DNA from 2 places in the Paenibacillus sp. Y859 genome. Region 1 is predicted to be linked to the other one. Evidence: riboswitches for the same ligand, from Rfam matches in the RefSeq annotation. Region 1 holds a riboswitch; the other holds the start of a gene.
The links. Region 1 has a riboswitch for cyclic di-GMP ahead of AC1TO8_RS11880 (MucBP domain-containing protein). Riboswitches for the same ligand answer to the same signal wherever they lie in the genome.

Region 1 (3,555 bases):
CCTCTAATACCTTGTTCGTTCCTTCTTCCAAGTACTTCACAGTGACCGCTTGTGCGTCTGCTGTGTAGTTCACTGTGATCGTTACTTCCTTATTAGGCATCGTTCCCGTTACGTGTCCACCATTTACGGTTAACCCACTACCTGTACTAAGGGTTACGTTCTTGAAAGTATAGCCTGGAATTAATTTGCTGCTGTAATCGTAATTTACTGATTCACCTTGAAGTTTCTTAATGACTTCAGCTGGGCTTAGCTCGATATTTCCAGCCTTATACTCTACATTGAGATTATAAGGTGCTTTCACATACCCGAACCAGATGGTTGGATTAGGATCAGCAGTAGTCAATTTCTTACTTGTTGGATTATCACCCTTTTTGAGCAAATAACCATCAACATCTTTGGCTGATACCGAATAGGTCTTGTTGATATCAAGCGCTGACTTTCCAGATACAGTAAACGGTTCATCGTATAGCTGTTCTGCTTTATCTTCGCTATCTACAACAACTCCGGCTGTATTGATTGGATCGCCTTGCGCATTAACATAATACCCTCTAACGGTGATGGAACCTTTACCGAAGCTCACTTCTGGAACCTTAAAGTCCTTCGATGCCGGCTTGCCATTGGCATCAGTATAGGTCAATGTTGTTTTTTTGTTCGTTGGATGTAACACTTCCGGATCTGCGTTCGCATCCATCTTAACGGTATAGCTCATCGTTGCTGGAGAACCCTCGGCAATGTTACCGATATTCCAGTCGATCGTTTCTGTCCCACTGTTCCATTTTGTCGTTCCTTGAGAAACGGTGATATCACCGATCTTATCGAACTCGACTCCCATCGGGTCGATAACTTTTGCGTTCTCCGCTGCAAAGGAAATCTTACTGGACAAATCAGTAAAGACGTTGTTCAACTCATTACTGGTTGAAGCAAAATACCCCTTGTTTTGACTCTTATTCAATACATCTTTGGCATTGTTATTATTCCCAACATCGAGTCCTATGGAATAAATACTAATTCCCTTATCCATGGCTAGTTTGGCCTCTGATATGGTTGCAATACCATTATCTTTTACATCAAATTTATTCACCTTATAAGTTTCATCTTTAGAAAAGGGCCATGACCCATACTTTAATCCATAGTCCGAACCTGAACCAAGGGTGCTCCCATACTTAAACTCTGAAAGTGCAAACCCTGCCTTTGTATCTCCTGGCCAGGTATAAGCTGTCGCCTTATCTGCCTTATAGCTGTAAGTCGGTTCGCCATCACTTAAGAGAATAATGACCTTGTTCTGTGCTTGGCTTCCCGCCAATAACTCATCAGCACGATGAATCCCTGCCTGAATGTTGGTACCACCACTAGCAGAAATCTTGCCAATAGCAGTCTTCAGAGCTGCTTTACCACTAACCCCTGTAAATCCAGCTACATCTGTTATACCCTCAGAAAAGGACACCACCGCAATTCTTGTTGTCGAATCTTTAATTAGTAAATTATCGACGAATTTATTTGCGGCTGCTCTGGCGTTCTTCATTCGATTCGAATCATCCATACTGCCTGACCGGTCGATGACCATTACAACGTCTGTGGTACTATTACTCTGGATATTCTTACCCTCAACGGTCAACGTTACCTTCCATTGACCCGATGTCCCTGTAGGCACAGCCACCTTTGTTAGATTGACTGCACCCGGATTGGGCCATTCTGGCTGATTCGTTGCATCAGCAGAGCTTGTTAGCAAGGTCCCTGGTATAAGTCCTATGAACACCGAAAATACGAGCACCCACATCGCTATACGTCTTAAGCTCCGTTTCATTGTTTCCTCCTTGATATTTATGGATTTAGTTCCCCGGAACACAAAAAGGTCCAGCTGCATTAACGAGGTTAATTGCAGCTGGACGATCATAAGTCTATTAACATAGACTGGTAGATTCCGAGGCTTTGCGAGCTAATCTTTCGATTAGTGTGCCAAAATATACAATTGTCGTTAGCGCAGATGTACTTTCGTGACTTACATCATATTTTTTGCTCCGTAAATAGTATAAAGGAACTATTGTAGTCCAATATATTCCACGTATCGAAAATTGTCAATCATTAATATATTACTATTCGCCATCAATAGACAAATCAAAAGGCACCCCCTCGGGTGCCTTTATGTTCACTTTATTACTTTTGAAAGTTCTGTAAAAATAACCCCTAATGCATGTGCTCCTGCGTCGGGATAACCGATACTTCTCTCACCAACGGTACCCGCTCTTCCCATACGAGCAACGATCGCCTCCGTTTGTTTCGCTCCTTCGACAGCCGCATCAGCCGCTTTCGTTGAGGCAACTTTAATGTCATCGCCATCAAGTGCACTATTTCCCCAAGATTCAGCATAAGGAACAAGCGCGTCAATCAATGTTTTGTCCCCAACGACAGCGCCACGGCCAAAGGCTCTCTCACCTGTATCCTGAATGCCTTTCACAACGGCGGCCATCATTTGAGCGAACTCATCAATGGATAGCTCTTGTTTGTTTCCAACATGTTTACTAGCTGCTCGAAATGCAGAACCCCAGATTGGACCCGAGGCCCCTCCACAATGCTCCATAATAATGAGAGAGCACGCATCTAGGAAACTTCCAATATCCATGGTGTGGTTCGTTACGAGATCATTCCACTCTGTCTTTAATTGCTTGAACCCCTTCGCAACACTCATGCCAAAATCACCATCACCCGCATGGGCATCTAGCTCACAGAATGGAATCTCATTCTCAATGATGATTTCACTCATTGTATCAAGAAGATAAATCATATTATTTAAAGAAAAAGTATCATTCTCAACCTTCGCAAAGTCTTCATTCGTCTCACATGTGTAGGATACAGATGTATTCTCATCTTCCTCCAATACGACCTCGGTATAGTTCACTTGTTCGAAAGGTTCATGAATGAATAGCGCTGGCGTATCACACGCTTCACTCAATAGCTCCTTCAACTGGTCGTCCAGTTTCATAATTGAAACTGACGCCCCAACCATATCTATACTCGTCATGTAATTTCCAACAAACACTTTGTAGACCTTCTTGTTGCGGGATACTAATTCACGGATAACGGAGTTATTCAACAGATATAATTCTTGGAGCGGCGTTCCACCGAATCCATTGATCAATACAGTAACTTCCTGATCAGCATCCTGATCAATCTCCAGACTCTCCAATAACGCAGTCACCATTCTGTCTGCCAATTCATCCGCTGACACCATAGCTTCTCTTCTAATTCCTGGTTCGCCGTGAATGCCCACACCATACTCCATTTCATTGTCCGCAAGGGTAAAGGTCGGTGTTCCCTTAGCAGGAACAGTACATGAGGTATACGCGAATCCTATACTTTTCGTATGGTCGATCGCCTTCTGAGCCACTTCCTTCACTTGGCTCAAAGACATTCCTTGCTCAGCAGCTGCACCTGCTATTTTGTGAACAAAAACAGTTCCTGCAACGCCTCTTTTTCCAACGGTATAGAGACTATCTTCAACGGCAATATCATCATCCACTTTAACATAATCGACCTGTATTCCGTCTTCACTTGCAA
Region 2 (3,555 bases), 110 kb from region 1:
CATACCTCAGCAGTTTGAGAATCCTGCTAATCCTGATATTCATCGTATCACGACCGCTCCGGAAATATTGGAGCAAATGGATTATCGTTTGGATGCATTTGTAGCTACCGCAGGTACAGGAGGTACGATTACAGGTACAGGCGAGAAGTTACGTGAACATTTGCCTAATATTCATATCGCTGTTGTGGAACCTCAAGGATCTCCCGTTCTTTCTGGTGGTCAACCTGGTCCGCATAAATTAGTGGGCACGAGTCCAGGCTTTGTTCCGAAAATTCTTAATACAACGGTATATAATGAAATTATTCAGATAACGGATGTAGATGCTGTTGGAATGATGAAGGACCTAGCTCGTCTTGAGGGCATTCTTGTAGGACCTTCCTCAGGTGCATCTGTTTATGCCGCGATACAGGTAGCCAAGAAGTTAGGAACCGGCAAGAGAGTAGTATGTATAGCTCCTGATACGGGTGAACGATACTTGAGCATGGAGTTATTTTGAAATATAAGGATATCTATTCATATCACGCCCATGGAAATCTCATATTCCTCGGGCGTATGATTTCAATGTGATTAATCTCTTGGATAGTCCACTCTCATAATATCTAGAAAAGGTATCTTCGTTAGTTCTATATCATACTGAATATGAACTAATCGGGTTCTTGAGTCCAAGAGCACGATCTGACCACGCACCTGTTCTTGCCGTCCCCAAACGGTTAATACGATGTCACTTTCCTCGTTCTTTGCTTCGACTAATTGGTTCCCTAATTCTTCTAATTCAAATTCATCACGCGTGGGCCTCTTCGCAACCTTTGGCTTAGCCATATAAATCCCTCCCTTACACAACAAGACCGAATCTCCAGTATACCGTCAAATGATGTTGAAGTCATTTCTATCTTCATCATTTCATTGAGTTTAGGTCGTTAGAACCATAAAGTTCTACTTTTAGAAAGAAAATTTCAGAAAATTGCAAAATTCAATGGAAATGATTACAAATACGTAGTAAGATAGGACTCGTTATTGTATTTTAATAAATAGATATAATGAACTAGGATTTACTTGGATGGATTATTAATTTCATAAAAAAAATTCGGCAAAATTACTGAAAAGTAGTGACGCAAAGCTAAAGGGACTAAATCCGCATGGGATAGTCAGCCAGTTACATGAAAAATTGGTGATTTGCGGCTGTTATAACAGTTTCCGTAGATCACCTTTTTTTTGTCTTTATGAATAGACAAAACTGAACTTGAAAGGATAGGGGGGAACGACGTTATAATTGTAGTTTCAACGACATTAGATTTCGCACATATTAAACAGACAAAGAGGAGATAGGACATGAAGTTACCACAAATGTTTAAATCGATCACTAACAGAAGTATTGTCACTAAAAATATGATGTGGACTAGTATATCCATTATTTTAACAGGAGTTATATTAATTATATCAAGTTATTATATTCAAGGAGAAGTTCTTACAGATCAATTGGAGTCTGATTCGCAGAAAATTATGGAGTCTTGGAAAGGGAAGATAACAGCGGAAGAGACTCTTGAAGCGAAAGCTAATACAGACCGTAATTCACCGATTCATCGAAAAATGGCTGAGGTATTTGCCGAATTGCCAGAGATGCATCCTAACGTTGCTCAAGGTTACATATTCGGGCCTGAACTTGTGAATGGCAATGAAACATCTATTATCGCCTTTTCAGATGAAGTGATGGATATGCTTGCTGCAGACGGACTAGCTTACGGGGCGCTGTACCCTCAGCCTACTATTCATGCTGATGGTGTCAGAGAAATGTTGAAGACGAAGGAAATGGCATTTACTGATCCGTATGATGATGACTACGGTACGTGGGTAACCGTTCTATCACCCTATGAAGATAGCGAAGGCAATATATTCGCTTATATGGGTATAGATGTTGATGCGAGCTTAATTATGGCTGGGAAACAGGCATTGCTAAAAAGTACGTCGATAGCTCTACTTGCTACCTTAATTGTTATGTTGGCGCTGCAATATTTCATAACGAAGCGGACCTTTGCACCTGTGAAGCACTTGATGAATGCTCTAGAGACACTAAGTAAAGGTGACTTTAACGTTCAACTACCAATAGGCAAGGATGAATTCGGTCAAGTAGCGGAAAGATTTAACGCGACAGTCACCACTATGAATCGCTTGGTAACGACTATTAAATCCGTATCTTTACAATCGGCAGAACAATCGAAAGAATTGTTCTCCAATCTGGAAGATAACCAAGAAATTTCAATGGAGATTACTACTAATATTGAGGAGATATCTGAACAAGCATCTCAACAAAGTAAGTCCATTTTAGAGAGTGTAATTTCATTAGAGGAAATATCCTCAGGCGTGGGCACTATTGCGAGCAGTACTAATCTGTTATCTGATACGTCTATGGAAATGAAAGATCAATCAGAGCGTGGTAACGAGAATGTAGGCGAAGTTATGCAACAGATGGATAATATTCATAAATCGGTACTTAACTCCGTTAGTTCCATCGAACAATTACAGAATCGTTCTGGACAAATAGGTGAAATTGTGCACGTGATTACCCAAATTGCTACGCAAACGCAATTACTATCTTTAAATGCTAGCATTGAAGCAGCAAGAGCTGGAGAAGAGGGACGCGGATTTGCTGTTGTAGCCAATGAAGTAAAAAAACTGGCGGAAGAGTCTAAGAAATCTGCTGAACAAATTGCAGAATTAATTCAGTTTATTCAAAAGGAAACTCAGATTGCAGTTAATGCGGCTAATGAAGGAGAACGTAATGTAGAAGTAGGAATACGAATTGTGAAGGAGACAGGCATTTTATTTAATGGGCTGTTAATAGCTACAGAATCAGTGACAAGTCAGATTCAGGAAGTCTCTGCCGCAACAGAAGAGATGGTAGCTGAGACAGAACAAATCACCGCTGCAATTAAGCATCTTGCGGTTATAGCAGAGAGAAATGCTGAGGTATCTGAGGAAATTAAGTCTAGTACCCATGAGCAACGAACATCTTCGAACAAAATGGTTGAAACTGCGGAGCACTTAAATCAAGTATCTAGTAAGATTGAAGAATTAGTCTTTGGATTGAAAGTCTAAAATAGCATGTCGAAGGTTAGTTTGTTATCGCAAAATACGTTACTTCTAGAGATATAAATAAGGAGCGATTGTTAATGATTACTACTTTGATAACGGGGACTACGAACGAATATTGGGTGAAAGAGCTGCAGTCGCCTTTATCGGCATTGGATATATATACGGATTTCCCGAAACATCTTACACCCAGAGTATTACAGAAGGCAAGGTTTGTACTAGAAGTTAATCCAGACCATACTAACCCTATGGATATGAATAGTTGGATGCTAAGTTGCTATTATGCATTTCTGTATAGAATGACTGGTGAGAGGGACTTGATTGTTGGTGTCAACGATCATAGCGGAAATATATTACCTTTGCGGATGGTGTGGGAAGGAGATATTTCGTTTCAACAACTATTCGATGTTATATCGGAGAAATTAAGCAGCATATATGCTGCTAGTCTACCAATATCAGAGATAGAAT

Region 2: it holds a riboswitch for cyclic di-GMP, as region 1 does, so the genes downstream of both, AC1TO8_RS12350 (methyl-accepting chemotaxis protein) here and AC1TO8_RS11880 (MucBP domain-containing protein) in region 1, are expected to answer to the same signal.

The regions. Positions count from the first base shown of each region.
Region 1 covers NZ_JBXCIZ010000004.1:170,513-174,067, reverse strand. Annotated here, with positions in the region: gene AC1TO8_RS11880 (MucBP domain-containing protein) at 1-1,804, opposite strand, end outside; cyclic di-GMP riboswitch class I at 1,875-1,968, opposite strand; gene dhaK (dihydroxyacetone kinase subunit DhaK) at 2,147-3,555, opposite strand, start outside.
Region 2 covers NZ_JBXCIZ010000004.1:281,131-284,685, forward strand. Annotated here, with positions in the region: gene cysK (cysteine synthase A) at 1-496, shown strand, start outside; gene AC1TO8_RS12345 (YolD-like family protein) at 568-819, opposite strand; cyclic di-GMP riboswitch class I at 1,077-1,161, shown strand; gene AC1TO8_RS12350 (methyl-accepting chemotaxis protein) at 1,330-3,093, shown strand; gene AC1TO8_RS12355 (non-ribosomal peptide synthetase family protein) at 3,168-3,555, shown strand, end outside.